DNA from 3 places in the Exiguobacterium sp. BRG2 genome. Region 1 is predicted to be linked to each of the others. Evidence: a T-box and tRNA genes for the amino acid it is inferred to sense, from the RefSeq annotation. Region 1 holds a T-box; the other regions hold tRNA genes.
What was found. A T-box is a leader RNA that pairs with one kind of tRNA and senses whether it is charged. The one in region 1 lies ahead of Q9R23_RS06265 (valine--tRNA ligase), so its partner is inferred to be a tRNA-Val.
Positions count from the first base shown of each region.

Region 2: it has a tRNA-Val gene. The T-box ahead of Q9R23_RS06265 (valine--tRNA ligase) is inferred to sense a tRNA for this amino acid. The anticodon was not compared.
Region 3: it has a tRNA-Val gene. The T-box ahead of Q9R23_RS06265 (valine--tRNA ligase) is inferred to sense a tRNA for this amino acid. The anticodon was not compared.

Region 1 covers NZ_JAUZUW010000003.1:241,464-252,254, forward strand. Annotated here, with positions in the region: gene hemB (porphobilinogen synthase) at 1-875, shown strand, start outside; gene hemL (glutamate-1-semialdehyde 2,1-aminomutase) at 872-2,182, shown strand; T-box leader at 2,237-2,466, shown strand; gene Q9R23_RS06265 (valine--tRNA ligase) at 2,517-5,153, shown strand; gene Q9R23_RS06270 (bifunctional folylpolyglutamate synthase/dihydrofolate synthase) at 5,208-6,437, shown strand; gene Q9R23_RS06275 (hypothetical protein) at 6,512-8,296, shown strand; gene Q9R23_RS06280 (type II secretion system protein) at 8,330-10,039, opposite strand; gene Q9R23_RS06285 (PilW family protein) at 10,056-10,643, opposite strand; gene Q9R23_RS06290 (type IV pilus modification PilV family protein) at 10,597-10,791, opposite strand, start outside.
Region 2 covers NZ_JAUZUW010000007.1:145,189-155,979, forward strand. Annotated here, with positions in the region: gene Q9R23_RS10890 (response regulator transcription factor) at 1-526, opposite strand, end outside; gene Q9R23_RS10895 (HAMP domain-containing sensor histidine kinase) at 528-1,877, opposite strand; gene Q9R23_RS10900 (YdhK family protein) at 2,024-2,578, shown strand; tRNA gene Q9R23_RS10905 (tRNA-Val) at 2,624-2,696, opposite strand; gene Q9R23_RS10910 (nitroreductase family protein) at 2,836-3,462, opposite strand; gene yhfH (protein YhfH) at 3,647-3,793, shown strand; gene Q9R23_RS10920 (polysaccharide deacetylase family protein) at 3,985-4,830, shown strand; gene Q9R23_RS10925 (YkyA family protein) at 4,846-5,487, shown strand; gene Q9R23_RS10930 (EamA family transporter) at 5,588-6,490, shown strand; gene nagE (N-acetylglucosamine-specific PTS transporter subunit IIBC) at 6,512-8,020, opposite strand; gene Q9R23_RS10940 (CsbD family protein) at 8,233-8,430, opposite strand; gene Q9R23_RS10945 (ornithine--oxo-acid transaminase) at 8,584-9,786, opposite strand; gene Q9R23_RS10950 (EAL domain-containing protein) at 9,973-10,791, shown strand, end outside.
Region 3 covers NZ_JAUZUW010000007.1:130,379-141,169, reverse strand. Annotated here, with positions in the region: gene Q9R23_RS10865 (efflux RND transporter permease subunit) at 39-3,179, opposite strand; tRNA gene Q9R23_RS10860 (tRNA-Val) at 3,363-3,435, shown strand; gene Q9R23_RS10855 (PTS sugar transporter subunit IIC) at 3,533-4,555, opposite strand; gene Q9R23_RS10850 (metallophosphoesterase family protein) at 4,919-5,653, shown strand; gene Q9R23_RS10845 (hypothetical protein) at 5,690-5,968, opposite strand; gene Q9R23_RS10840 (sterol desaturase family protein) at 6,140-6,727, shown strand; gene Q9R23_RS10835 (TetR/AcrR family transcriptional regulator) at 6,743-7,297, opposite strand; gene Q9R23_RS10830 (YhgE/Pip family protein) at 7,284-9,602, opposite strand; gene Q9R23_RS10825 (quinone oxidoreductase family protein) at 9,751-10,716, opposite strand.

The sequences.
Region 1 (10,791 bases):
CTGAAGGTGAAGATATTAAACGCGAAGTCAGTTCGATGCCTGGCGTCTTCAACTTATCACTTGATCATCTGACGGCTGAGATTGAAGAAGTCGTCGCACTCGGAATCGAATCTGTCATTTTATTCGGTGTTCCGCATGACCACTTGAAAGACGAGCAAGGATCAGGTGCGTTTCACGATCACGGGATCGTTCAAGAAGCGACACGTCTCGTTAAAAAAGTTGCTCCGCAGCTAACGGTCATCGCCGACACATGCTTATGTGAATATACGTCGACAGGTCACTGTGGAATCGTCGCCGACGGAACGGTCGATAATGATGCGTCATTACCGCTTCACGTCAAAACAGCCATCTCACAAGCTCGAGCAGGTGCCGACGTCATCGCGCCATCATCGATGATGGACGGATTCGTCGCAGCGATTCGTCAAGGATTAGACGAGAACGGCTTCAACCATATTCCGGTCATGAGCTATGGTGTTAAATACGCGTCTGCTTATTACGGTCCATTCCGTGATGCAGCGAATTCGGCACCGGGAGAAGGCGACCGGAAAGGTTATCAAATGGATCCAGCAAACCGTCGCGAAGCGTTCCGCGAAGCAACAGCGGACGTCGATCAAGGAGCTGACTTCATGATCGTCAAACCTGCACTTGCGTTCATGGATATCATTCGTGATGTGCGCGAGCGAATCGATCTACCAATCGTTGCGTATAACGTATCGGGTGAGTATGCAATGGTCAAAGCCGCTGCCTTGAACGGCTGGATCGACGAAGAACGAATCGTCCTTGAGACGATGCTTGGCTTTAAACGAGCAGGCGCTGATTTAATCATCACCTATTTCGCAAAAGACATTTGTCGTTACCTGGAGGGGTCGAAATGAGCTTAATTAACCAGAACTCAAAATCAAAAGAAGCATTCGAGCGGGCACTCCCGCTCATGCCGGGTGGTGTCAACAGTCCGGTTCGTGCTTATAAATCGGTCGGGATGACACCGATTTTCGCAGATCATGCGAAAGGATCAAAGCTCTATGATATCGACGGAAAAGAGTATATCGATTACGTCCTGTCATGGGGACCGATGATTCTCGGTCATGCCGATCCAATCGTCACGTCAGCGATTCAAGAACAAGCGACGCGTGGCTGGAGTTACGGGACACCAACGGAAATCGAATCAGCGATGGCGGAAGTCGTCATCAGTCGGGTACCGTCGGTCGAAGTCGTCCGGATGGTCAATTCGGGTACAGAAGCGACGATGGCTGCCCTTCGTCTCGCACGCGGCTACACAGGTCGGACGAAAATCCTCAAGTTCGAAGGCTGTTACCATGGTCACGGTGACTCGCTCTTGATTAAAGCAGGTTCAGGTGTCGCGACACTCGGATTACCGGATTCACCAGGCGTTCCGGCGCAAATCGCGAGCATGACGCTGACAGTTCCGTACAACGATTTGGATGCTGTCCGGATCGCGTTTGAAAAACACGGCGACGATATCGCCGGTGTCATCGTCGAACCGGCTGCTGGGAACATGGGCTTCGTGCCACCAGAACCAGGCTTCCTCGAAGGCTTACGGGAAATCACGTCGGAAAACGGCGCTTTATTGATCTTTGACGAAGTCATGACCGGTTTCCGTGTCGGATTCCACTGTGCGCAAGGACACTTCGGTGTCACACCGGACATCACATGTCTCGGTAAAGTCATCGGCGGCGGCATGCCAGTCGGGGCTTACGGCGGACGTCGTGACATCATGGAACAGATCGCACCACAAGGTCCAATCTATCAAGCGGGTACATTATCCGGGAACCCACTCGCGATGGCAGCGGGTCTAGCGACATTGACACAATTGAAACCAGAGCACTATGAAGAGTTCGACCGGAAAGCGAGCCGTTTGTCGGAAGGTTACCTGAACGCTGCGGCGAAATACAACATTCCGCTGACGACGAACCGTGCAGGCGCGATGTTCGGTGTCTTCTTCACGAATGAACGCGTCACGAACTTCGAAAAAGCGAAAACATCGAACCTTGAGATGTTCCGTTCGTATTATCAAAAGATGGCGGCGCGTGGTGTCTTCTTACCACCATCACAATTCGAAGGTCTCTTCCTGTCGATCGCTCATACGGATGAAGACATCGAGCGGACGATCGAAGCCGTCGAATTGACGTTCAAGGAACTCCAAGTTGAATTTGGTCGTTAAGCAGTTCTTGACGATTGCTTGAACTCTCGGCTAAAATGAGTAAAGAAGAAAATGGCAACAGCGATGACGGGAAGAGTAGTCCTGTATTCGTACCGGTGTAGAGAACACATCCTTGGCTGAAAGATGTGACGGGCGAACAGGAGGAAGGTCACCCCACGAGCTGGTATCGTGAGTCTTACGAGCGATATCCGTCCTCCACACGTTACGTGGCTCGAGGGCATCCGATTGTGGGTGAACTAAGGTGGTACCGCGGAAAAAAGCAACGGCTTTCTTTCGTCCTTAGCATAGGACGAGAGAAGCCGTTTTTATTATGGACAAAAAGGGAGCGATCAGGATGCAGGAATTATCAATGCCAACGAAGTATGATCCGCAGGCAACGGAAGAAAAATGGTACGACTTTTGGGTGAAAGGTGACTATTTCAAAGCCGATCAGGATCCAGAAAAAGAGCCGTACACGATCGTCATTCCACCACCGAACGTCACAGGTAAATTGCACCTTGGTCACGCGTGGGACACGACGTTACAAGACATGCTGACACGGATGAAGCGGATGCAAGGGTTCGACGTCCTTTATCTACCAGGAATGGACCATGCTGGTATTGCGACGCAAGCAAAAGTCGAACAAAAACTGCGAGCAGAAGGGCAATCACGTCTTGAAATGGGTCGTGAGAAATTCCTCGAGCAATCTTGGGCATGGAAAGAAGAGTATGCGTCAACGATCCGTGCACAATGGGCAAAACTCGGTCTTGGACTCGATTACTCGCGTGAACGCTTCACGCTCGACGAAGGCTTGTCGGAAGCAGTTCAAGAAGTCTTCGTGAAACTTTACGAAAAAGGCTTGATCTATCGTGGCGAATACATCGTTAACTGGGACCCGGCGACGAAAACAGCGATCTCGGATATCGAAGTCATCTACAAAGATATCGAAGGGGCGTTTTACCACCTCAGCTATCCACTGACGGACGGTTCAGGTCATGTTGAACTCGCGACGACACGTCCTGAGACGATGCTTGGTGATACAGCGATCGCCGTGAACCCGAAGGATGAGCGTTACGCTCACCTCGTCGGAAAAACGATCACGTTACCAATTGTTGGTCGCGAGATTCCGATCGTTGCCGATGAATATGTCGACATGGAGTTCGGTACAGGTGTCGTGAAGATTACACCTGCACACGACCCGAATGACTTCGAAGTCGGTAACCGCCACGAATTACCACGTGTCCTCGTCATGAATGAAGATGGAGCGATGAACGAGAACGCAGGGAAATACGAAGGCATGGATCGTTTCGAATGCCGGAAACAAATCGTTGAAGATTTAAAAGCAGAAGGTGTTCTAATCAAAATCGAACCACACTTGCACTCTGTTGGTCACTCGGAACGTTCAGATGCAATCGTCGAGCCGTATCTCTCATTACAATGGTTCGTCAAAATGGAACCACTCGCGCAAAAAGCACTCGAGGAACAACAAGGACCAGACAAGGTCAACTTCGTTCCACAACGCTTTGAGAACACGTATGTACGCTGGATGGAAAACATCCGTGACTGGTGTGTCAGCCGTCAACTGTGGTGGGGACACCGGATTCCGGCTTGGTACCATAAAGAAACAGGCGAAGTCTACGTTGGCAAGGAAGCACCAGCCGATCTCGAGAACTGGGAGCAAGACAACGATGTTCTCGATACATGGTTCTCTTCAGCCCTTTGGCCGTTCTCAACGATGGGTTGGCCGAACACGGACGCAGCGGATTATCAGAAATACTTCCCGACATCGACACTCGTTACAGGGTACGACATCATCGCCTTTTGGGTATCACGGATGATCTTCCAATCGTATGAATTCACGGGACAACGTCCATTCCAAGACGTCTTGATCCACGGATTGATTCGTGATTCGGAAGGACGCAAGATGTCGAAATCCCTCGGGAACGGGATCGACCCGATGGATGTCATTGAGAAGTATGGTGCCGATTCACTTCGCTGGTTCCTAACGACAGGATCGACGCCAGGGAATGATCTTCGTTTCTACTGGGAAAAGATCGAAGCAACATGGAACTTCTCGAACAAACTGTGGAACGCAAGCCGTTTTGCCTTGATGAACATGGATGGTCTAACGTTTGATCAGATTGATTTGACAGGCGAGAAATCACTCGCAGATAAATGGATTCTGACACGCTTACAGACGACGATCGACGATGTGACGCGTTTGTCGGACAAATATGAGTTTGGTGAAGCGGGACGTATTCTCTATCACTTCATCTGGGAAGACTTCTGTAACTGGTATATCGAGATGGCGAAGTTGCCGCTCAACGGAGAAGACGAAGCAGCGAAACAAACGACGCGTTCGGTTCTTGCCTATACACTCGACCGGATCATGCGCTTGATGCATCCGTTCATGCCGTTCATCACGGAAGAAATCTGGCAACACTTACCGCATGAAGGTGAGACGATCACACGTGCCGCATGGCCGACACGCGAGGCGTCACTCGACTTCCCGGAAGCTGTTCCAGCATTTGAAGCGGTTCAGAACGTCATCCGTTCGGTTCGTAACATCCGCGCGGAAGTGAACGCACCGATGTCGAAACAGATCCAACTGTTCATATCGACGAATGACGCACGTGTTCAAGACGACTTGTCGTCAAACAGCTCGTACTTGCAAAAGTTCACGAACGCGTCTGAACTCCGGATTGAAGAACAGATGCCGGCGCCAGAAAAAGCAATGAGTGCGATCGTAACGGGAGCAGAATTGTTCATCCCACTCGCTGACTTAATCAACATCGAGGAAGAAATCGCGCGCTTGAATAAAGAACTCGTCAAGTATACGAAAGAAGTCGAACGGGTCGAGAAAAAACTCAACAACCCTGGCTTCGTCGGCAAAGCACCAGCACATGTCATTGATGAAGAAAAAGCGAAGGCACTTGATTATACGGAAAAACGTCAAGCTGTCGAAGCACGCATCAACGAACTCTCACACTAATTACAGCAGTGGCTCAAGTCTCCTTGAGCCACTTTTTTTAAAGGAGCGAACAGCATGAGGACGCGAGAAGATGTATTGGATTGGTTATCGAGCTTACTAGCATTCGGCGTCAAACCAGGTCTTGAACGGATGCAAGCGATGTTACTGGAATTACAGATTGACCCGGACGCGATTCCGACGATTCATGTCGCCGGAACGAACGGAAAAGGATCGACGGTTGCGTTCTTGCGTGAGATGGGGGTTGCGGAAGGATTGCAAATCGGGACATTTACGTCACCGTACATCATTCAGTTTGAGGAACGGATCATGTTGAACGGGTTACCGATTGCAGAAGATGATCTCGTCACAGCTGCGATTGCCGTTCAAGCTGCCATCGGGCGCATCGATCCGGCACTCGGTACGGTCACCGAGTTTGAAGCATTGACGGGGCTTGCCTTCTACTACTTTGATCAGATTCGCCCGGATTTCGTTATCTATGAAGTCGGACTCGGTGGGTTGTATGATTCGACGAACGTCTTCAAGAAGCCGGTCGCAGCAATCATCACGTCGATCGGACACGATCACCAAGCGATTCTCGGAGATACGCTCCAAGAGATTGCCTTACAGAAGTTCGGCATCATCAAACAAGGGACACCGGTCATCGCCGGAAAACTGCAGGAAGAGCTGACGGTGCCGTTAATGGCGTATTGCGGGGATCGGAATGCGACGTTGAAATGGAGTCAGGAAGCCATCATCCGTTACCGATTAAAAGAGACGGGTACCTGGGCGACATATGATGGGATTCCGGAGACACGTTTAGGGCTCGAAGGCCATCATCAAGTCCACAATGCGGCAAACGCCGTCATCTGTGCGCGACGACTCGGCTGGTCGAAGGCGGCAATCCGAAAAGGACTACGGGAAGCAAAACATCCGGGACGCTTTGAGATCATCTCGCGTAAACCACGAATCATTCTCGATGGTGCCCATAACCCGGAAGGCATCACGGCACTGGTTGAACGGTTAAAAGAGGAGTCCAAACCTGTGACGTTACTTTGTTCGATTTTACGTGACAAAGACCGGGTGGCGATGCTAACGCAGTTACATAGCATTACACCAGATATTTACGAGACGACATTTGATTTTCCGCGAGCAAGGACATTCGATGAGTTAAAACAAGACGGGGCTAATGTAACGACGGTCGAAGCGTTCTTCAATCAATTAGAGATGGACCGGACATACGTCGTGACGGGATCACTCTATTTCATCAGTGAAGTACGAAGATACTGGGAATTAATTAAAAAATAGGTAAAAAGTCATAAAAGGGCGTACAATGAAAGTAATAGTGTCATTATAAAATTCATGTACAAGGAGCGCCCTTGATGAAAACTTATAAACTGCTGGCTTCACTAGTATTCATCGTCTTTCTACTCGGGATTGGTCTTGGTTACACGAGTGCGAAGAATAGTTGTTTTGATAATGGAACACCAATCGCTTCCCGTGATTTAAACGTTCAAAAAGCATTTGTGAAAAACCCAATACCAAACAGCGACGACGATTTAGTTGCCATGGACTATTCGATTGAGTTAAATCGGATTGGTCAAAAATACATCACTGGTAATTGTGGGAACTCGAAGTCTGGGACGTTCGCAATCGGGGAACTCAACTTCGAAGAATTGTTGCCGGATGGATTTACGTTTGAAGGTGTTGTCATGGAAGGTTTAAGCACGAAACTGTTAGCTTCACCTGATTTAAAACAAGATGGTAAGACGGTCTTCTTTGAAAAAATAAACAACACAACAACACAACAAAAAATAATGTTGCATTTTCCACATGTCGTAGAGTTTGAACCGGTCCGTGCCGGAAAAAGTGGAAACGGAGCGATTAAGTCATGGGACCCATTCATTATTCGCTATGATGAGAATGGGAATTCGATTAGTAAGACGGCAGGAAATACACTGACATGGCGTTTCATTTTACGGACAGCACCAAAAGCGGGGACAGTTACGTTTGACGAGACACAAGCTCTGTTTAAATCGACAGCATCTGTAACTCGTTCGACAACGCGACCTAATGGGAATGCATGGGGCTATTGTAAATTTCCTAATCACAAAAAATGTTCATCGGATAGCTCACTAATCGAGTATGAAACACCGTTTGAGACTGCAACACTTCAACTCTACAATCGACCGACATTGACTAATTCTAGATCCGATTTGTATGTCAATGAAACAGCTGCTTATACTTTTAAATGGAGTGAAGCATTTGCCAATACGAAGTCGACTTTTACGACGGATACAAGCTATTTAACGTTTAGTACACCAACTAATACAGCGTCACAAATCGCGACGAACCTTTCTGGTGTTCGACCGAAAGAATCATCTGTGATTAACGTGACGACTGTCTTCTCGGATTTCAAGAAAATCAATGGAACATCGATCTCCTTGAATCATTCTGTACCAATTACTGTGAAGTTGCCGAAAATCGTCTTAGCGGGATCATTTGCGGATGCTTTGAAAAAGGAAATTAGAGTGAATCAACCAGATACTCTTGCATTTCGCCTTGTAACGCAAGAGAATCAATCGTTTACACCGACTAAACCATTTACGTACACGGTAACATCGTCTCTTCCTACGGCTCTCCCGGTCACATCACCGACTGATTTATTGACGGTACCCTTGAATGCGAAAACAAGTGCCAATGAAGTCACGGTGACAATCGGCCTGAAAGATTTTTCGGATAGTACTATCGAGAAAAAATTGAAGATCGTTGAAGATGGATTGACACTGAGCGCAGATGAGTTGAAAGTTCAAGTCGGCTCGAATGCAACACCTTTGTACGGATTCCGTGATCAAGCAGGAAGTGATGCTGTTCCATCATGGTTCTCTGGTTATCGTTTGACGATTGAGTCGGGTGATGCAGATGCGATTGAAATCGTGCCATCAAAGACTGTCAATCGACCGATGATTAAAGGAAAATCACGCGGGAAAGTGTATGTCCGATTGACAGCTCTTGAAACGGTTAAGGTTGATACGGATAATGATTCGAAAACACCTGCAGTGGATCAGTTACAACCAAAACTGGTGAACGGTAGTGAAGTGTCCGCTCGCTTCAAAGTACTCGTTTATGAGGATCCGACACAAATCAACACAAGTGATTTATATTAAAATAAAAAACACACAGCCACAGCTGTGTGTTTTTTATTGGGTATCTTTCCGTTGAGGAGGTTCGACGTACAGATGAATGCGATCGGTCACAGGTAATGAAGAAAGTTGGTTTTTAATGATGTTGGCATCGTAATTCAGTTGAAGACGTGATTGTTGACGATCACCCGAACTACGCATCCGGGAAACGAACTCTGTTAAATCCGTCGGATTGGTCGTTGTCGTAAAGCTACCACGGAATGTGTTGATCGTTAAATTACCTTTCGTAAATAATCCACCGGAAATCGATAAGTTCGATCCAACGGTATAGATTCGATTATTCGTCATCGCATCACTGTATAAAAAGGCTTCGATCTCATTTGTAGCTTGCGAGAATTTATCAAATCGATTAATCAACAACTCGCCTTTACTGAGCAGAACCATCGAGTTGTTTTCAATCGATGAAATGTTCGCGTCGTCAATCGTCGTTTTTCCAAGAACGAAGATCGTCGTATTAAAGGCCACGTTCCCACTTATTTTCAAATCTCCGATGACAATCAAAGGACGAGAAATTTTCAGCGGATTCGATAGCGTACGTACACTCTGAATCGATAGATTACCATTTAGAATAAGTGGACTTTCTGAGAAACCGATATCTTGATCGAGTAAAATTGCTGATAAAGGCGTTGTATAACTAGCGTTGGTGACGAGCAAATTATCGTTTGGATTGTCGATGGTCAGACTCTCGTCAAAGACGGTACTTGTCGCAGTAATCGGAAGAACTTTAATCCCATTCGTTTGTGGCAATGCAGTTCGTAGTTTTTCTACATCGATTTGTTTATCGACTGTAGCGATATTTGATTCCTGAATCGGTAAGTTATGTCGATGTAAATACTCGATAAACGAGTATAGATAGTTGAGTGACGAGAACTCGTACGGTGTTGAGACGACGCGTGTCAATTCAGAAGCATCAAGCCATGAGGAGATGGGTTCCGAAGCGTCTTGCCAAGAAGAGACGGATTCGCTACAGAACTTATTCGCCGTATTACAAATCTCAAACGGTTTTAAAGTAGGGTTTGGCGTTGGCGGACTGACATTGATAACGCCTTCGATGATTGGTTTTGCTGTCCAGTTGCCAGCGATAGATGGCGAATAAGCAGTTCCTTTGTAAGAGAAAAGTGGGATTTGTGATAAGCGAATCGGTTTAGTCGAAAAGACATTTCCTTTGATGCTCGGGGCACCGTTGAGTGTCAGCTGATTTTCCGAGCCGAGTACATGATACAAAAAGCTTGGAAGTGTCGAGAGCGAGACACGTTGCGTATACGTTCGTTTCAGTTCCGGTTGATCTGAAATATGAGAAGAGACGATGGCTGTGATTTCGACGATTTTGACGTTGTCGAGATCTTTTACTGATGCATTTGCTGAAGTCACGAGTTTGTATTCATACGTTCCGATCGACTGTGTCCCTTTTTTTAAGAGACTGTCGTATGTAACAGGTGTTGTCGTGTTCGGTGAATACATCAATTGTTCGAGTTGTTGTTTAAAGTCAGCTGAAACAGGACGTGTCGTCGGAAAGGTATTGTATAGTTTCGCAACCCCTTCGTTTAGTAACGAACGGGCTTCATAAGAGATGGAGACTTCTGTTTTTCGAATTTCTGTTGAACGTTTCGTCTGCAGATTGATACCAATGACGACAAGGGCAAGTGTTGAGACGACTGCTAGTGTAACGAGGACAAAAATCAAAGTATAGCCTTCTTGTTTTTTCATAGTTAATATTTCACCTCTAGAAGCCGATACCACTCTGAAGGGAAAGTAATTTCTCTTCTTGCGTGGATTGAATTTTTAAAGAAATTTCTAATATTCCGTGTTGGTAATAGGTGACACCATTGATTGTCATCGGAGTCGCTTTTTTAATTCGAAACTGAGAAGCGTTATCCGTATTCGATAACAGTAACTCGTCTTCCCAATCAGTCAATGCCAGCGCCCCTTCACCAAACCGAAGAACTTTAATGGGCTTCGGATTCATGATCATGTTCTGATCATTGATTCGAACGAGTAATCCTGAATCGGGATCGACGTTTAACGGAGTTGCATCATAAAGCGATAACGTCTGGCCGTCTTCGCTCAATCGTACGAAATCGTAACCACTCGTTGTAATATCAGATAAGACGGAACTAATCATGATATCCGCCTCCGTTCGAACGTCACTGATGGCATCCGTTTCCTTAAAACTTTTTGCACCAAGTAGAAAAACGGTTAAAACGACCGCACTCAGTATCGATGCAATGACGATACTGACTAAAATCTCAATCAGTGATAATCCTTCATCGTGCCGATAAATCAAACGGAAATTCTTGATTAAGCTGTTCATTACTTAAGACTCCTTTTAAGGAAAATAGAATATCATTCGACTGATCCTTTTTGATCGTTAAGGTAGTATTCAACAAACGAGGATCGTTACTTGTAGTTGAATTAACTTGTAGGTTGATTCGGTATTGTGTTCCGTTGACGACAGGTGC
Region 2 (10,791 bases), on a different contig from region 1:
CAGACGCTTCCGCTCCCCATAACATCGTCGTCAGCTGATTCCGCGTCCAAACACGTCGTGGAGAATCTAAAAATACACCTAACAATTCAAACTCCGTCTTCGTTAACGAAATCGTTTGTTGGAGGTAACAACAACGATAGCTTTCCCGGTCATAGGATAGACCATCATACTGTTGCTGTAATAAAACTTCCATTCGTCCGATCAGTTCTCCTTCTTGAATCGGCTTTGATATGTAATCATTCGCCCCTACTTCCCGTGTTCGAATGATGTCTTCCCGCTGATTCCGTGCCGTAACCATCAAGATCGGGATGTTAGAGTGTTTTCGAATGAGACGACAACATGTCCATCCGTCCATATCTGGCATCATGACATCCATTAAAATCAGGTCGAATACGTGCTGACGGCAGAGGTCAAGAGCTTGTTGCGCAGAATCCACAAGCTGACACGTGTACCCATACGGCTGAATATACAATTTTAACAGTTCAAGCATTCTCGGTTCATCATCTACAATCAATACATGCGGCATTTCATTTCTCCTTCCACTGCAGTGTCACTTGTGTTCCATGTCCAAGCTGACTCTTGATGTTCAATTCTGCTCCATGTGTCTGCGCAATTGCTTCAACGATGGAGAGTCCGATTCCAGTTCCTCCATGTTTTCGAGAACGAGATGCTTCCGTTCGGTAGAGCCGTTTCGTTACATGAGGTAAGGAGTCTGCAGCGATCCCTTCTCCTGTATCTTCGATTTGAATGAAAGCCCCTACTGCGTTGACACCATAACGAACGATGATTGTTCCCGACGTCGTATGTCGACGTGCATTTTCAATGATATTCACGATCATCTGACGGAGCTGCTGAGCGTCACCTATCACTTCTAATCGCTCACCTTCTATCTCGAACGAAATATTTTCTTGTTCGATGTCCAGGCGCATCAATCGTATCACTTGATGAATCAAGTCTTCGACATCGACAGGTTTTCGTTCCATCATAAAAGCATTGGCATCAATTCGTGCCAGCCAAAATAATTGTTCAATCCATTCATTCATTTGCTGAATTTCTTCTCGAATGATCGTAATGTAGCGTCGTCGTTCATCCGGCGTCAACGTTTGGCGTTCGAGAATATCCGCGTATCCCTTTATATATGTCAATGGTGTGCGTAGTTCATGAGATACGCTTGCTAAAAACTCGGATCGTTCTCGATTCAAAAAATCGAGATCCTGTTTTAATTGCTGAATCGAACGCGCCAATTGTCCCAGTTCGTCTTGTCGATCAATTGGCAACTCTCCACTTTCCCCATCCAATAGACGCGCCGTCGCTTTTTCCATCTGAATCAACGGACGAGAAATGATTCGGGTCGTCCAAATGCTTGCCGCTCCTGCTAATAATAGTGCGAGCAGACCCACTTGGAAAAACTGCTGTTTCAACGGATCAAGTACGTGATCTACGATTGCTTTAGAAGCGAACATGAAGACATGACCCCGATGTTTCCCGTCGATGGTAATGGGACTGTCCGTCATTAAAAAGTCACGCATCGTCACGATTTTTCCTTGTCGACGGTAATCAAAATCCGTATGCTCTAGCACACTTTTCATCTCACTCGTCAAAGGACGTGATGCTTCGAGTTGTTTTCCTCTTGCATCGGTGATCACGACAGTAAAGGATGAGTTCGCTTCCATCATACTGACATGACGCATCGTCGTTTGGTCGTAGGAATCGACTAGGACATCACGATGGGTATTCCCTCGGTTCAGCAAACCACCCACCACTTCCTGCGTTCGTATTTGAGACAACTGATAATACAACGTCCCGAACAATACACTGCCACAAATTAAAAATGTCGCAAGAACGATTCCTCCGACCGAGTATGAAATACGACGCATGACGTTTCCCTCCTTATCTCTCCATTTTAGTATAGCGAAAAAAACATAATCACTGCCGATAAACGAAACTGTCACTTCATCTGCACACGATTTGCACATACGCTGGGTATAGTAAAAAAGACTAATGACTTCAGGAGGGTTATAATATGAAAAAATCATTGACGTTAACTGTACTTGCTCTTAGTTCTACGCTTTGGCTCGGTGCATGTGGATCCGCTTCAAATGACGATGGAAGTAATAGTGACTCACACGATATGTCTCATGGAGATATGATGCATTCGAGCGACGGAAAGCTACCATCCGGTTTAAAGGAAGCCAGTGATCCGACTTATCCGAAAGGAAGCAACGTCACGTTGACGACGGATCATATGGACGGTATGGACGGAGCTAAAGCAACGATTGCGGGAGCTTACGATACCGTCGTCTATGCGATCAGTTACAAACCGACTACTGGTGGAAAGATGGTGAAAAATCATAAATGGGTCATTCAGGAAGAACTCGATCCCGTTCCAACTAAGCCACTGCAAGTTGGTGATGAAACGACTGTCAAGGCGGATCATATGAAAGGTATGGATGGAGCAAAAGCGACGATTGATGAAGTAACGGAAACGACGGTCTACATGGTGAACTATGAACCGACGGACGGTGGAGAGATGGTGAAAAACCATAAATGGGTCACAGAGGATGAGATAAAGAAATAATAAAAAAGCCCGCTTTTCCTATAAAGGAAAAGCGGGCTTTCGGTATGATTCTGACTGGGCTCGAACCAGCGACCTCTACCCTGTCAAGGTAGCGCTCTCCCAGCTGAGCTACAGAATCATGTTTGCAGTACGTAATGTACTTGCTAGGACATGTATTAATATATCAAGAAACTAAAAGGCTGACAAGTCTTTTTCCGAAAAAAAATAAAAAAATTAAAACGGAGGAATTGACCCCCGCTTCCTCCATTTTGAATGACTTACAGGAAGGTTGATACTCGATCGATCGGTAAACGGAGTGCCGGACGTTTTTTTGCATCTTCGACCGCTTTACCGACAGCAATCAACATGACCGGTACATACCGTGACTCGGTAATAAACGTTTCCGTAAAACGTTGATGATCAAATCCACCCATTGCGAGTGTTGATAATCCACGCGCTTCTGCCGCGAGCATCAATTGCATCGCAGCAAGACTCGCATTCGACATTGCCGCGTCGCGACCATACGCTTCACTTTGATAAGCGCCTTCTACTTGTGCTTTGATCGAATCAAATAAATCCTCTGTCATGCCACCTGCTTCTACTGCTGGACCGTACACCGGATTGTAGTTTCGATTAGCTTGAACATCACCTAAGATCGCAATGACTGCTGAAGCCGAAGTGATAGCCGGCTGATTGTATGCGATCGGTGCAAGCTGTTGCTTCGCTTCTTCTGAATGGAAGACCGTGAAATGCCAGTGTTGTAGATTCCAAGCACTCGGCGCCGCTGTCGTCCATTCTAATAGTTCTTCCACTTCCTGTTTTGAAAGTTTGAACGTTTCGTCGTAATGACGAACGGAACGTCTTTCTGTTAAGACACGCATTGTATCAAGTGTTGCCTGTGTCATGTGTAAATCCCCCTTATTATTATCAGATTACTTAGATATCGTAGCATGTCTCTTTTTTATTGTCCTCTATCAATACTTCAAACGAATTTACTGTTATAAAACAATAGTTGACATAAAACTTCTGTACTAATACAATAAAAACAAGAAAAAGACCATTTCGTTTATTTTGAAGGAGGAAAAACACATGGAACAACCCCTTTACCAAGAAGCATCTGCTGCATTCTATCGTGAGCTTCCCGTCAAGACATGCGCTCATTGTGGGAAAGAAATGGACGAGCAATGTGAATCCTATCAAACGGAATGCGATGAGTGTGCTGTAACAGAACACTAATAACACATGAAACAATCACTTATTCAGTGGTTGTTTTTTTATTTCTTACAAACTTCTTCTAAATAAATCGATATTTTTTAGAAAAATCGATTTTTCGTCATCTTTTTGTCATCTGTTTGTTACAAAAGAAACAGTCAGAATGTTACATTATCTGTATATGATATTTTTGACAAAAGGAGCGACAGACAACGATGGATCCATTTACCTCAAGCCACGCTAGCGAACTCGGTCCACGACCGCGTACAAAAAAAAGAAAGTTTTTCCCTCGGTTCTTCTTACTTCTCACACTTGTCTTTCTCGGAGTTGGGGGATATGTCGCTTATCGATACGTATTTACTCCTGAACAACAATCCATTACGACAGGTAAATCCATTACTGTAGTCCCTGTCGTCAATATGGAAAAAGCACGCGTGGAAAAATGGAATGGTGTGACGAAAAAAGTCGCTTATTTAACATTCGAGGATGGTCCATCCGCATTAACACCGGACTTACTTCGAACATTGGATCAACTTCAGACTCGTGCCACTTTCTTTTATCTCGGAACACAAATAGATGCTTTTCCGCAAGAAGTCAAAGCTGCTGCTAAAGCTGGACACTATATCGGATTACACGGGGAAACACACGATTACGATACATTGTACGAAAAAGGACAGTATGTCTCAGAGATGCAAAGTGTTCAGAAGAAAATCCATGAGTTGACGAAGCTAACACCACATTTGACACGACCACCTTATGGCTCTGATCCAGGCATCACGAAAAAAATGGCATCTGCCATTCATTCAGCAGACTTCCGAGTATGGGACTGGTCGATCGATTCAATGGACTGGTATTACAAAGATAGTGCAAAAGAAGTGGCTAATACGGTCATTCGGCGAGCAGAGCGTCCATTTGAAATCATTCTCTTGCATGAACAACCACAAGCTATCAAGGCCCTTCCGGCCATTGTTGCCGGACTTCAGAAAAAGGGCTATCAGTTCGCGATTTATGATGAAGATTTCCATATTCCGTACAACTTCGTGCAATACTCGAATTTATAAGGAGTTACTATCTAGATGAAAAAAACATTCGTAGCAGTACTGTTCCTGTCGAGCTTTGGACTTGCTGCCTGTTCCAACGATTCACCAGCCTCTCTTCATGAACAGCTAGAGCAACAAGTGAAAGGTGAAGAGAAGGCATTCACGCTAGCTGATCAACGTGCTCGTAAGGATGAAATTTCAGTTAATACGTACCAAGCCGTTCTTGATGCAGGTGCTGAAGAAATCAAACGCTCTCAAAATGAACGGGAGGAACTAGAAGCCTTAAATGACGAACGGCTTTCTTTATTGAAACAAGAAGAAACGTTACGTAAGGAAACGTACGCTGAACTTGATCTTGAAGAATTGAAGGATGCTGTAAACAAACTTGATGGTAAAGCACAAACGGAAGGAACTGCCTTAGTGGCAATCATCAAGGAACGCCAGCAGACGTTTCAAACGTTCTCTAAAACGTATCGACAAGCGATGGACGCTGAAAAGAAAGTGCTTTCACGCTTGACTAAAAAACCGGATTTCGTTAAGATTGATGAGTCAACAGCGGATTTAAATCGTTTAACACGGAAAGCTACCGCGTCATTAAAGAAGTGGAATACGCTGACCGTTCAGTACAACCAAACGAAAACCCGGCTGTATCGTTTGCTCGACACATCAACTCAATAAATCACACAGGTTGCAACCAAACCCTGTCCAAAAAACCTGGACAAGGCCCCGTTGCAACCTTTTTTGTGTGGTTTTTACTAAAAATGGAGGGAAATTATTCATGCATCGCTCAAAAGCAACCTTATTCGTTCTCATTGGCGCTATCAGTTATGGTGTCCTCTCAACGATCGTCAAACTCGCTTATGCAGCTGGATTTAACTCAGCAGCCGTTTCTGGGAGTCAATTTTTCTTCGGTTGGCTGATGATTTTCAGTCTTGCCTTATTTACGAAAAATCTTCGTCTCGATCTCAAGACAGCTGGTCTTCTCATGTTGATCGGTATCTCTAGTGGTACAACTGGTTATCTGTACTATCAAAGTCTTCAGACCGTATCGGCATCCGTTGCAATCATTCTCTTATTCCAATTCACTTGGATCGGTGTCATCATCGATGCGCTCGCATTCAGACGTTTACCATCTCGCGCGCATTTCCTGTCTGCGATTCTGTTGATTGGCGGAGCCATTCTTGCGAGTGCCGCTTACTCGAGTCCACTTGACTTCCGTGGAACATTATTCGGTCTTGGAGCGGCTGTCAGCTTCTCAATTTTCTTACTCGCTAGTGGACGCATCGCCAATCATTTACCCGTCATCAAGAAGAGTTTTTACATGATGACAGGTGGTCTTGCTTTCGTCATGACGATGTATCCACCGACGACGTTCTTGTCCTCTGCGAACTTCGAAAATGGACTTCTGTTATACGCGATTCCGCTCGGTCTGTTCGCGTTAATTTTACCACCGCTCTTATTTGCTGCGGGCGCGCCTCACCTCTCCCCAGCAAGCGTTTCTTTGCTTGGAGCAGCTGAACTACCGACAGCGGTCATCTGTTCCGTGTTAATTTTAGGTGAACATCTGACGAGCTCTCAATGGATTGGGATCGTCATCATCTTGATTGGAATCTTTTATCCGATCTATCGCTCGAGCAAAACAGCACCTGTTGCGAACGTACAGCAAAACGACCTTTCCTGAGCTCAGGAAAGGTCGTTTTTTTTACTTCTGTCGTTTCATCGCATCTGCAACGAATTCGACATCTGTGCCAATGATGATTTGAACACTAGTCGCCCCCATCTTCATGACACCTTTTGCTCCAGCCGCTTTAATCGCCGCTTCATCAATGATGCTTGGATCCTTGACTTGAAGACGTAAACGTGTCGCACAGTTGTCAATCGACGTGACATTTTCTGTTCCTTTCAATCCAGCAAAAATTTGAGCTGCTTGTTGTTCATATTTATCGTCTGAGTCCGTCAAAACGACTCCCGTGTCTGTAACGAGCGATTCATCTTCACGACCTGGTGTCTTCAAATCGAATTTTGTGATCATGAAGTAGAACAGGAAGTAGTAGACGACCGCGAACGCGAGACCAACCGGGATGATCAACAATGGTTTTTTCGCAATCCCGAAGTTCAAGGCGTAATCAATGAAACCAGCCGAGAAGGAGAAGCCATGTAAAATACCGAGTAAGTTAACGATGGCCATCGATAGACCCGTTAGTACAGCATGGATGACGTATAAAACAGGTGACAAGAACATGAACGAGAACTCGATTGGTTCCGTAATTCCTGTCAGGAAGGATGTCAGTCCAAGACCAATCATCGCTCCGGCAACGGCTTTTCGATTTTCCTTACGCGCAGCCATGACGATGGCAAAGGCTGCAGCTGGCAAGGCAAACATCATGATCGGGAAGAAGCCAGCTTGATAAATCCCCGCTGTTGGATCTCCAGCGAAGAAACGCGCAATATCCCCGTTCGCTACCGTACCATCTGCTTTTTCGTATGAACCGAAAACAAACCAAAAAATATTATTTAAAACATGGTGCAAGCCGACAGGAATCAGGAGACGGTTAAAGAATCCAAACAAAGCAGCGCCTCCTGCGCCAAGACCGACCATCCATTCACCGGCACCGTTGATACCTTGCTCGATGAACGGCCAAACATAACCAAAGATGAAAGCAAGTACGAGCATGACCGCTGAGGTAATGATTGGAACAAAACGACGGCCTCCGAAGAATGCCAACCAATCCGGTAACTTAATATTGTAGAAGCGATTGTATAGAAGACCGGCAACGATACCCGCAATGATCCCACCGAATACTGCCATATTGACGGTTGAACCGAGCGTCGCCTGGTTCGCAATCGAACTAAGCGTCGCGCCATCGACCTTGGTCGAGGAATCATTGACGATCGCCGCAATCGCATCATATTTTGCTTGAATCTGTGCACTGGAATAATCCTTGTTCATCGAGTCGACGCCATTTTTTAAGACAAGATACCCGATGGCTCCGGCAAGACCCGCTGCCCCACTCGCATCAATCGATAGACCGATTGCGACACCAATGGCAAATATCAATGGAAGGTTATCAAAAATCGCCCCTCCTGCTGCTACCATCAATGGAATATCTAGCATATCCGCCGAACCTAATCGAAGTACGATTCCGGCAGCTGGTAATACTGCGATTGGTAACATCAAAGCCTTACCAATTCGTTGTAGAAACTGCAACATCCCTTTCACCCTTTCCTAAATAAAACGATAATGACAGAACAATGTAAACGCTTTTACGTTTTTAATTATTCCATATAAATATCTAAATGACTAGACCTTCATACAAATTATTCACTATCTTTTTTATTAGTATAAAAATTCATTATAGCAAACACTAAAAACCGGACTAGAGTAATCCTCCAGTCCGGTTTTTCTATTTAATTCCCACGGTCTTAACGACGAGTTGTATCTTCAAAATTTTGTTGAACGTTTCCTACGGTTTTCTTGGCGTCACCTTTTAATTGATCTTTTTTACCTTCGCGCTCTGTCGATTTATCTCCTGTTGCTTTACCGAGTGCTTCTTTTGCTTTACCCGCTACTTTATCAACAAGACCATCTGCTTTTTTATTGAGACCACTGTCATTTGACATAACCATTACCCCCATTTAAAAATTTTTTTTGCGATAGTTGTATGTTCCCGTATGACTGAATTTCAAACATTTCCTGTATCCATACCGACACTCATCCAAACAAAAATAACAGTGAACATCTTGTTCACTGTTATTCGATTTGAATGTATTCATTTACTGGGCGACGGAAACGCCTAACACTTGTTCAATCCGTTCGAACGCCCAATCCAACTCTTCTTTTGTGATGACAAGCGGTGGTGCAAAGCGAATGACTGTCTCGTGTGTTTCTTTACAGAGTAAGCCTTTCTCTTTCAACGCTTCGCAATATGGTCGAGCTGCTTCTGTTAGTTCAACACCAATGAACAATCCACGACCACGTACTTCTTTGATCATCGGGTTGTTGATTTGTTTTAATTTCTCCATGAAGTACGTACCGAGTTCGAGTGAACGTTCCGGTAACTTTTCGTCTTCTAATACTTCAAGTGAAGCAATCGAGACGGCACAAGCGAGTGGATTGCCACCGAACGTCGAGCCGTGTGAACCTGGATTGAAGACAGAAAGGACATCTTTATTCGCAGCAACACACGAGATTGGGAATACCCCACCGCCCAGTGCTTTCCCAAGAATGTACATGTCTGGTGTTACCTCGTCCCAATCAGAAGCAAACCATTTACCGGAACGACCAAGTCCAGATTGAATCTCGTCTGATACGAGCAAAACATTCTGCGCACGACAAACTTCTTGTGCATCTTTTAGGAAGCCATCATACGGAATTAAAATTCCTGCTTCGCCTTGAATCGGCTCCAAGATGAATGCCGCTGTATTTTCAGTGATTGCCTGTTTTAGTGCCTCCAGATCGCCGTATGGAATCGTCTTGATTCCAGGAAGAAGCGGTCCAAATCCTCGTTGATATTCTGCCTCCGTCGACATGGAGACGGCTGTCATCGTTCGACCGTGAAAGTTTCCTTCACAAACGATGATTTCAGCATCACCTGGGATTTGTTTCACTTCATATGCCCAGCGTCGTGCTGCTTTCACTGCCGTCTCAACAGCTTCCGCACCTGTATTCATTGGTAATACCATGTCTTTACCCGTCAATTGTGCTACTTTTTCATAGAAAAAGCCCAGTTGATCATTGTGGAAGGCACGTGACGTCAAAGTGATTTTATCCGCCTGTCGTTTTAGAGCTTCGATGATTTTCGGATGACGATGTCCTTGGTTGACGGCTGAGTAAGCACTCAACATATCCATATAACGACGTCCTTCTGGATCCGTGACGAAGACACCTTCTGCTTCTGAAATGACGATCGGGAGTGGATGGTAGTTATGTGCTCCGAACTGTTCTGTCTGTTGAATGATTTTCTCTGTTTGATTCATCGAGATTCCCCCTTATAGCTCTTTAGATAACGCTTTCAAAATCATTATAGCAGATTTTCTTGTATAATCTTCATCTAAAAAATGTATAACCTAGAGGATTGGGATGCGTAAGAATTGAATATATTGGGAAAAGACAAGACAAGTGAACCGTCATCTCTTTTCATCATAAAGGAGCGTGCGCACGTAATGGATCGTTCGACCATCGATTCCTATGAAGTCGTCATTCAAGAGTTTCCACTACCGTCTTTCATCTTAAATATCGATTTGACTATTCGTTCCTGGAACGAGTTAGCAGAACAGCATTGGGGCTGGACACAACAGGAAATCGTCGGACAAATCGTTCCTTTACTTGACCAGGAAGATATGGCATTCAGCCATCAAATTTGGCATTCCTTTTTAGAACGCCATCAATCGGTCCAATTGCCGAATGCCTCCTTATTCCATAAGTCTGGTACTCCCATGACCTCAACGTTGCTACTGTCTCCTCTACTTGATGAAATAGGCAATGCCATTGCTGCTTTCGTTTGCTGTATTCCGTCTGCTCAACAACCGATTACAACAAAACCATTATTTCAAGGTTTGATGGATTTACGTCAGGCGTTCGATCAAATCGCCAGTGTCGCTGTATTTGACGCGCGTGGTGCAATTACGTATATAAACGCCCAACTCATGGATGTAACAGGTTACTGTCCTGAAATGCTTATTGGTCAGCCATGGTCCATAATTCTCGATCAAACTAGTGCGACTGTCTCAGAAATCCGAACACAACTCCGTGAACGCAAAGCATGGTCTGGTCATCTTAGTCTCATTTCACACACGGGTGAACGAAAACATCTCCAAGCGACATTGATTCCGATTTATGATGCAAACGGCGTTCGTTTTCAGCATCTGTTCATCGGTAACGACATTACGGAAACAACTGTGCTTGAAGAAGAACTTGATTTTTTAGTGCATCACCATGAGATGACGCATTTATTGAATAAACGTGGATTTTTACGCGAAGGG
Region 3 (10,791 bases), on a different contig from region 1:
CCATCGCAATCCAAGCGATGGGCTTTTTTGATGTTCACTTAATTGGTTGTTCGTTCTTTTTTCGCTTTTTTGAAGAAGAACAATTCATAGACGACTGGAACAATGATGAGTGTTAACAACGTAGATGTCGTTAACCCCCCAATAACTGTTAGGGCGAGACCTTTTGAGATCAATGTCCCTGAAGAAGTTGTTAATGCGAGTGGTACTAATGCCATGATCGTTGCGAATGCGGTCATCAGGATTGGACGCAATCGTGTTTTACCCGCTTCAATCAATGATTCGCGAATCGGCATACCACGTCCGACGTTTTGACCGATGCGGTCTACGAGAACGATTGCGTTCGTGGTGACGATTCCGATCAACATCAAGAAGCCGATCATGACACTGACAGACAATGGTTCATTCGCAAGGAAGAGCGTGACGAGTGAACCGATTGGAACAAAGATCAGAGAGGACAAGATGATGAACGGAATTCGTGCTTTTCCGAACGTAATCAACATTGTCAGGTAAACAAGTCCGATTGCAACGACAATCGCAATTCCGAGTGATTGGAAGATTTCAACCGTATCGTCATTTCCGCCACCACTTGTCAGTGAGACACCGTCTGGTAAATTAATTTTTTCGACCTCTGTTTTTACAGCATTAGAAACGTTTTGTACGTCGTCTCCTTTAACTTGTCCGGAAACGCGAGCATATACTTTTCCGTCGAGCTTTTGAATTGATGTGAAGGTCTCGACTTCTTTGACGGTCGCGACATCTTTTAGAGCAACAGGACCGTTTGCTGAGAACAGTTGGACGTCTTCGAGATCTTTCTTCGAAACGAGTCCTTTTTCATAAGACAATTGTACATTTTGATCTTTATTATCAAGATTCAACGTGCCAACAGTAACAGGCTTCGTTTGATCATTGACGGTCCCGAGGATCTGGAAGCCGGATAGTCCACGATCACTTGCTTTTTCAGGATCGATTTCAACGAGGAATTGCTTTTGTTTTTCGCTGAAGTTGTTTGTGATATATTTTAAATCACTATTTTTGGACATATTATCCTCGACTAATTTCGCAGCTTTTTGAAGCGCTTCGAGATCGTTCGAGAACAGGTCGACATCGACGTTGTTGTTCGACGGAGGACCACCTGTTGATAATTCAGCTACGCTGATTTTGACATTGACGTTTTCCTCTTGAGCGATGTCCTCCATCTGTGTCTCAAGTGATTTGATCGTTTTCTCAACGTTCGCGCCGTCCTTCAGGTTCAAGAAATAACTTGCTTTATTATCGAGACGTAAGCCTGTCGTAAAGTCTCGTGCTCCGACAGACGTCGTGACGTCAGCGATTGCTTGTTCTTTATCAAACATCTTTTCCATCTCAAATGAGACGTCGCTCGTTTTCTCGAGTGATGTGGCAGCCGGAAGTTCAAGCGATGCCGTTAGTGTCTTTGAGGCTTCGTTCGGAATGAACGTAAAGCCGAGACGTGGAACGATCGCTAGAGAACCGCCGAGAAGAATGAACGATACAATTAAGATCGTCGCCTTATGCGAGAGTGACTTTTCAATCAGCTTGCCATACCACCGTTGAAGAGCACCTTCTTTTTCTTCTGCTGGAACCTTCTTAAAGGCAAATTTCGCAAGAATCGGTACGATCGTGATCGCAACGAGTAGTGAAGCAAGTAATGAGAAAATAATTGTCAAAGCAAACGGTAAGAAGAACTTACCAGTGATTCCACCGACGAATCCGATTGGCAGGAAGACGACGACGGTCGTTAGCGTCGATGACGTGATTGCTTTTAAAATCTCTTTTGTCGATTGTTCGATGATCTCATCCGTCATACCGGATTCGGATTTTCGAACACGCCGGAAGATGTTCTCGATAACGACGATACTATCATCAACGACACGACCGACCGCAACGGCCATCCCGCCAAGTGTCATGATGTTCAGAGAAATATCTTGCCAGTTCAAGAAGATAGCAGCAATGAGTAACGATAAAGGAATCGAGACGATGGCAATGATCGTTGCGCGAATATTTCGTAAGAACAAGAGTACAGCGAGAGAGGCAAAGAGGGCACCAAGTAATCCTTCTTTGACGAGTGTCGCGACGGATTCCTCGATATCCTTCGCTGAATCGATCCCAATCGTATAGTCGACTTGATCGTCATATTTATTAAGGATCTTCGTGACTTCATCTGCGATTTCGACCGTATTGGCATCTTGTTTTTTCGTGATTGCCATCGATAAGGAATCTTTTAAATCGTAACGTGTTTTTTCGCTTTGTTGCGAGACTGCTTCGATTTTTGCAATATCTTCTAGACGAATCGGTTCTGCAGGTTCAGACGCCTGATCTGTAGCTGCTCCACCTGTTGTACTTGGTGGTCCTTGTGTTGCACCTTGTGGTGGACCGCCAGCAGATGAACCACCTGTTTGATCGCTACTAGCTGAACTAGTCGCACCTGCAACGGGTGTCAATTGTAGATTTTTTAGTTTATCTAGATTTTCTAGTTTTCCCTCAACGCGAATCGGTATTTTTGAATCGTTTTCTGATAGCTGACCAGATGGGAACGAGACATACTTTCCGTTGATTTGTTCCTTGATACTTGAGAGCGAGAGTCCTGCTTCTGTTGCTTTCTGATTATCGACGGTGATTTGAACGAGATCATCTTTGTAGCCACCAACGGAAACGCTATTGATTCCTGGAATCTTATTAAGTTCAGGTTCGATATCGTCCTTGAGGATTTTTTCGATGTCTTTACCATCCTTACTAAAGAAAGAGATATTATAGATTGGGAACGATCCAAAGGACAGACGATTTAATTTCGTTGTTGCTTCCTCTGGTAGATTCGCATCTTGGATTGCAGCATCAATCTGTTGTTCGACTTTATCCATATCAGTATCGAACGGGAATTCGATGTTTAAGATACCGATGCTTTCATAAGAAGAGCTTGTCAGCTTAGTAGCTCCTTCGATTCCTTTCAATGCAGTTTCAAGCTTCGAGACGACTTGTTTATCGACATCGTCGGGCGAAGCACCAGGATATACTGCTTCAACAGAGATTTGAGGAAATTCGATTTCTGGGAACTGATCGACTTTTAATTTCGAGAAAGAATAGACGCCTCCTAAAACTAAAAGAATGGCGATGATGAAAACAGCCACCGAATTCTTTAAACTGAATCGGGTTAAAAAGTTCATATGAACACTCCTTTCGTTTATATGTGCTTATTTACATAGTAGAGGACACTCATAGAACCCGCAACTTTAAAACTGTTTTATTCAAAAAGATCTTTTTGAAAAAAGATAATTTTTTTGTTAAAAAGGCTTTACACCTTTCGATATGCTGCTATAATAAAAATATACCCAGTAACAACACAGCATGATTCTGTAGCTCAGCTGGGAGAGCGCTACCTTGACAGGGTAGAGGTCGCTGGTTCGAGCCCAGTCAGAATCATACCGAAATCGTTCCTTTTCGAAGGAACGATTTTTTTTGCATTAAAAAAACTATTCCCGAAATCAATCAGGAATAGTTGGAAGGTAGAGATATTATTTTATTGGATTTCGAGATGAAGATCGCCACGCTTCGTCCAGCCTGCGACAGTCGTCAATCGATAGAAGACGAGTGTCAAGACGCCAGGTAAAACGACACCAGTCAAGAAGAATATAAGGAACGCCTGAGGACCTTGGTTGACGAAGATATTGAGTGGCGCAATCATCGAATTTAAACCGAGTCCAGCGAGTTCATATGGTACTTTCAAAGAGAGAAGAAGCGTCGCTACAGGAGCTGAAATCATCGCTGCGAGAAACGGTGCAACGACAAGACGTGGATTTTTAACGATATTCGGGAATTGTACTTTAGGTGTGACAAAGAAAGAAGCAATCAAACCACCGGGATCCGTCTGACGATATGCCATCAATGTGAAGCCAACGAATTGAGCGGAACAGCCAATGAGTGCAGCGGCACTTGCTACAGGATCAAGCTGCAAAGCGATAGCGAGTGCAGCGGACGAAGCGGGAGACATCAATAAGACACTAAAGATGAGTGCAATGACAAGAGATGTAGCAATAGGAGACGATTCGACTGAAGCGGTGATCATAGCGCTGAATTTTGTAAGGAGTGGTGTCGTTACGGCAGCAGCACCGATACCAGTTATACCACCGGCAAGCACAGCACTCATCGGGATGACCATCATGTCAAATTTCGTTTTTCCAGTCATGCGTTTTCCAACGTATACAGCGACCGCAGCTGCGAGTAATGCACTGATTGGCTGACCGGGGGCAAGAACGAGTCCAGAAGCAGTCGATTGAAGCGCAGCACCACCAATCGTCGCTGCGATCATCGCGCTGAACAGGACAAGTGTGTTTCCTCCGAGCTGAAAGGCGATACCGGCACCGAGTGCAGGAGCAAGCAGTACTTTTGCGACGCCGCCAATCGTCAGTAGCATTTGGATATGTAAAAAATTGCCGAGCGTCTCAATCAGGAGTCCGACACCGAGTGTTACAAGAACGGCATTCGCCATTCCAGCTGATACTTTTACCATTCGATCCATCGCATATTCTTTCAACGTTGTCATCCTCTCTCTATCTATCTCTATTTTTTGCCATGAAAAAAGCCTATCCATTTTTGGGATAGGCGCCACTCATTCTGTGCGGGCGCCTCATTCGATGCATCGAAAGGAGGGCCCAAAAATCATTTCCGTTTCATCATCGGAAAAGTTTTCAGTCCCTCATGCATAGAATAATCAGTCGTCCGGCTTGGTTAAATGGCTGTTGCGTCGGAATCATTCAATCGTGCCCCTCTCTGTGAATTTTTTCTAAGCCTAACATGCTTCTGATCAATAATCAATATTTTCTGACAATTTATTTTTTCTCTAAATCTAATAGGAATTTACGCTATCATCGGGAAATCCTAATGTACTAACAATGGAGGCGTTTACATGAAAGTAATGATTTTTACAGATATTCACGGGAATGCTTCAGCATTGCGTGCCGTGTTGTCCTACCTCGATCAGTCTTCAGACATCGATGCTGTATATTGTCTCGGTGATCTCGTCGGTATCGGACCTGAACATAATGAGGTCATCAATTTGTTAAGGCAGCGGCCTGATATTCAGACGATTTCTGGAAACCATGATGAATGCGTCCTTGCTTTGATTCATGGGGATGTTTATCCCGCTAGTTACCAACATGCGAAAGAGCACCATCAATGGATTGCAGATTCATTGACGCAGGAGAATCAGAGTTATTTGGAGCGTTTACCGCGTGTATTGAATGTCACCCATCAGGAACAAACGATGTATCTGACACATTATGCCTATGCCGATCAGACGAAGAAAATCGGTGAGGAACCCTTAAAGCCAGCAGTGGATGGAACGAAAGAAAACTTACCCGTCCTTTTTTCCGGAAATGAGGCGCGAATCATTGGCTTTGGTCACCACCATCCAGCACAACAAGTTGAGACGGATCAAACGCTGTACATCAACCCTGGAGCGATCGGGTGTCAGGAAACAGCTCTTGCCCCAGTAGCAATCCTCACTTTAGAAAAAGGACAAGTTCGTTCGGAAATCCTGACGATTCCTTACGATGACCGCCCATTTCTAAATGTACTCAATACAACAGAAATGCCGGAACGTGAATTGATGCGACGTCTCTTCTTCGGAAATAGATCATGAAAAAAACCTTCATGAATAGATCATGAAGGAAATCGATCATGCAGACAGTTTCGTCATGATTGAGACAAGACAGACGATAATCAGTAACAGGATGCCGATATTTCGTTTCAACGAGTGGCGTGACCAGTAGAAGAATAGTGCAAGTACAGGGGCCACGAAAAAGGCAAGAACAAGACTGATCAGTGTTGCAAGAAATAAAACAAATATCCAGAGCTTGCTCGTTGTCCGGTAAACCTGCCACATGTCGTAAAGCGACATAAGTGTATAAGCGAGTAATACAAAGATGATTCCGGTCGATAAACTCAAAACGATCATCACTCCATTCCTTTTTTAGTATAAGGGAAGGAGCAAAGATGACTATATGTCTTGCAGGAAAAAACGTGACGAATCGATGAACGTACGACTAAACGCTGTAATGAAGGATAAGGAGAGGACATTCATGTCAGATATGTATCGCCGTTTTTTCTGTTTCCAGATATTTTAATCATGCTTGTATTACTGATCGGAATAAGTGGGTATATCATCGCGCAACCATTCAGTTGGTCCATGTTGCTATTCTTTTGCATCGGATTGATCGTCTTTAGTTTTAGTGAATATTTCACCCATCGTTTTTTGTTTCATCTACCACCACCGAAGAACGTGTTCGGACGAAAGTTGTTGAAACGACTCCATTACGATCATCATGCGCATCCGAATGAACTGCATCTGTTATTTTTACCAGTATGGTATTCCTTGCCGAATCTCGGATTTTTTGCGGTGGTGACATATCTTCTGACGCAGTCTGTCGTATTGACAGCTGCAGCTGCAAGTGGATTGATCGTCATGTTACTTGTTTACGAGTGGAAGCATTATGTGGCGCATGTTCCGCTAAAGCCGAGAACACGCTTTGGGAAATGGATGAAAAAGACGCATCTGTTACATCACTTCAAAAATGAACATTATTGGTTCGGTGTATCCAATCCGGTAGGAGATTGGTTATTTGGAACGCTGAAGGATGAAAAAACAGTCTTATCTAGCCAAACGGCACGTGATTTAGAAAAAGAATTGGATAATAAAAAACCGCCGATCCATTGATCAGCGGTTTTTTATTCACAGAACGCGCAACATGGCACGTCGAATCGTATCGAGTTCAAGTGGACGCGCAATCGATGGCCATTCGGCGATCAACGCGATATACGTTCGAAAGATCAGGAAGGCCGTGACATCGACCGGTATGTCGCGATCGTCTTGACCAAGACGAGTCTCAAGTAATGTCTTGATATATTCGACGACATGTCGTTCAATCCGCATCCGTAATTCCTGCATCTCTTGTAATTTTAAGTTGCGTGTTTCTTCGATGATTTGAAGAATGAATAAGTGTTGTTGCTGATGATAGGCGATGGCGTCGATCATTGCTTGTTTATTTTCTTCTACGGTCGCCTGTTCGACGTAAGCGCGTTCTGCTTCTTCTTTCATCTCTTGCAACACACGTGTTACGAGTGATTCAAACAGATTGAGTTTACTTTCGAACAATTGATAGACGGTTGGTTTTCCGACATGAGCGCGTCGGGCGACACGCTCGATCGTCGTTCCCTTATAACCGAGTTCTGAAAAGCAAGCCATTGCTGAGTCGAGTATCAAAGTTTCTTTATCAGACTGTGTCATGTTGTTTTCGTCTCGCTTTCGTTGAGAGTAGAATCCGTTTGGCTCCGAGCCCTCCAACGAAGCAGATGATTAATGCGACGACTAATATGGTCGCAAGGACTTGACTATTGGATACGAGGACATCCGTCACACCGAGTCCAAGCGCTTCGCGGAATCCACCGACCGAATATGTCATCGGTAAGAAAGCGTGAATCGCTTGGAAGAACCCTGGCGTCATTTCGACAGGGAACGTTCCACCACTACCACCGATTTGAAGAAGGAGTAGTAAGAAGGCAAGGAACTGTCCGACGCGACCGAGTAGCATCGCGAGCGTGAACAGAATGGTAATGAACGTCATACCTGTCAAGGCAGCGAATCCATAGAGCGCAGGGACACTCGCGACATCAGCATCCAGCACATAGACGATGGCTGTGGCCGCTGCGACACCTTGTAATGCGCCAATCGGTAAGATAAGTGATAATTTACCGACGAGGAAGCGCCATGTCAGACTCTCACCATGTTCGGGACGAATCTGATAGACCGAAGAGAACATCAAGGCACCTGCGAACAAGGCAATACTAAGGATATAAGCTGATAAACCAGAACCGTAATTGTTGACAGTCGAATAGTCATGTTCTTTTAAGACGACGGGTTCTGCTAGCATATTATCCCGCTCTTTTGTCGGCTTGACCGTCGCGTCTTTAGCTCCTTTGCTGAGCTCATCCTTCAGTGTTTTAGCTCCATCTTCAAGTTTCGTGTTGGCATCCGCGATTTTTGAAGCACCCTCGGTCGTTTTGCCGATACCATCTGTAATCGTAGAAGAACCAGATGCCAATTGTCCTAATCCGTTATTCAACGCGCTAGCCCCAGCTTGAAGTTGATGTGTACCATCTGACAGTTGGTTCGCGCCGTCAGCTAGTTGGGCACCGCCTGTTGCGGCTTTATGCACACCCGCAGTATACTGACCGAGTTTTTCATTGAACGTCTGTTGTCCACTAGCTAATTGTTGTGCGCCAGACTCGACTTGTTTCGCACCATCGACGAGCTTCAATTGTCCAGCGTTTAGTTGCGATACAGCAGACTGGACTTGCTGACCACCTGCGGCGAGTTGACCGATTTTCTTCGTTGCTTCTGTTGCTTGAGCAAGACTCTGATCAATTGCACCTTCTTGGGCAGCAAGACTTTGAATATTTTCTTCTAATGAACCAATAGAACCGAGTAATGTTTGTTTTTCTTCATCTGATAACTGTTCAGAAGCAGAAATAACTTCTTTTAGTTGAGCGACGTTTGCCTCAAGTGCTTGGCGACGGGCCCGTAAGTCCTGTTTCGCCTGTTCAGCATCTTGATTGAGTTGTGTTAAAAAGGCATTCGCAGCTTGTGCTTTTTTATCCAATTGATTTAATCCGTCCGTCAACTGAGGAATTTTTTCATTAAGCTGAGCAGTACCCGCAGCCAGTTGTTCTGCCCCTTGGCGTACCTGTGTTGAGCCACCGCTGAGTTTTGTTGCGCCTTCTTGAAGTTGCGCGGCACCTGCCTGTAACTTGCCACCGTTTTCATCGAGTGTGTTCAATCCAGAAGATAGCTCACCCGTTTTTTGAGCGAAGAGGGTGGTCTTTTCGTCGAGTGTCGTGACACCATCACTCAGTTTTTTCGAACCTTGATTCGCTTCCCCGAGTTTTTCGGACAGTGTCAGACTGCCATCTGCGAGTTTTCCAAGATTTGTTGCTAGTGTTCTAGCGCCATCCGCTGTTTTATGGTTACCGTCCTCGAGTTTAGAGGAACCGTCCGACGCTTTTTCCATTCCGTTTGCGATTTTCTTTAACGCACCGAATATAGCACTACTATATTGTTTCGTAACGGATTTTCGGATTTTTTCGTTTAACTGTTTTGCGGCAGTACTCGAAATTTGTGTTCCCGAGTAGTTTTTCGCTGGATTCAAGTAATATTCTAACTCAATCTTCTTCGGGTGATCATCGAGTAGTGTCGTTGCATTTTTAGAAAAATTCTTTGGAATGACGACTGTCATGTAGACTTTTCCGTCACGCAATTCTTTCTCTGCCTTATCCTGAGACAAGAACTGCCAATCAAAATCATCATTTTTTTTGAGTTTATCGACGAATTGATCCCCGATGTCGACTTTCTCTCCTTTAAACTTTGTCGCCTGATCTTCGTTGACGATAGCTACCTTAATATCTTCTGTACGACCGTACGGGTCCCAGAATGCAGATAAGAAGATGGAGTTGTAAAGAAACGGTACGAGGATGAGGGCGAGAATGACGACGATCATCATCGGACTCTTCAATTTCTTCCATTCTGAGCGAAACATAAATACAAATCCCCTTTCTAAAACTCAAAACTAATTTGAGTTTTAGGTTTTGATGAGATTTACTTTACTCTCTTCATTATAAAAAATCAATCGATAATTCCAATTTCACACAAAAAAACGACTCACGAGAGTCGTCTCTAGAAAATGATTAAGGAATTAACAGTAACTTTCCTGTACTACGTCGGCTTTCTAAAAAGTCATGCGCTGCTTTTCCATCAGATAAAGCAAAAATTGTCGGAGAGGACAGGTTAAGGTGACTAGATAAAATCCAATCAAACAGCTCACCCGATTTGCGGATGCGTTCCTCAGAAGACGTTAACACATTCCAAAGGTCGCCACCTGTTAATGTTTTGGACGTATCCATTAAAAGACGTGGATCGACAGGTGCGGGATCACCGCCTGCCATACCATAGAAGACGACGGTCCCATGTACTTTCGTTACATGGAAACTGTCCATTAGCGTAGAACCGATAGACTCATAAACGACATCGACCCCTCTACCAGAAGTTTGTGTAAGCACTTGCTCGACCCAGTTCTCTGAGTACAAATAGACAGACTCACAACCGGCAGTTTTTGCGATCTGTGCCTTATCGGGAGAAGAAGTTAAGCCAATCGGAGTTGCACCAAGTAAACGAATGAGTTGTGTCAGTAATTGCCCCACGCCACCGGCAGCAGCGTGAACTAAGACGGTATCTCCTGGTTGAACGTGATAACTGTCGCGAGTCAAATAATGTGCCGTCAATCCTTGTAATAAGACAGAAGCTGCTGTTTCGTATGAAATACCGTCAGGAAGCGGAATCAATTTATCAACGGGTGCCGCCACGTACTCAGCGTTCGCAAGCGGAACGTCCGCAAAAGCAATCCGTTGACCTATATGGAACGTTGAAACGGTTGCACCGATTGCGGTGATGACTCCTGCTCCTTCGTAACCTAAAATATAGGGAGGCTGTCCTTCTAAATGATAGTTTCCTTTTCGACGATAAATATCTGCAAAATTCAGACCGATCGCTTTCATTTCAATCAGAACTTCCTGTTCGCTGATTGTTGGCGTTGGCACGTCTTCGAAGCGTAATACATCAGAACCTCCGAATTCGTGGAATGTTAATGCCTTCATCTCAACACATCCTTCTTTTAAATCTACTTTTAGGATAAAGCAGAACATCTGAAAATGATGAACAGATGCGTTACA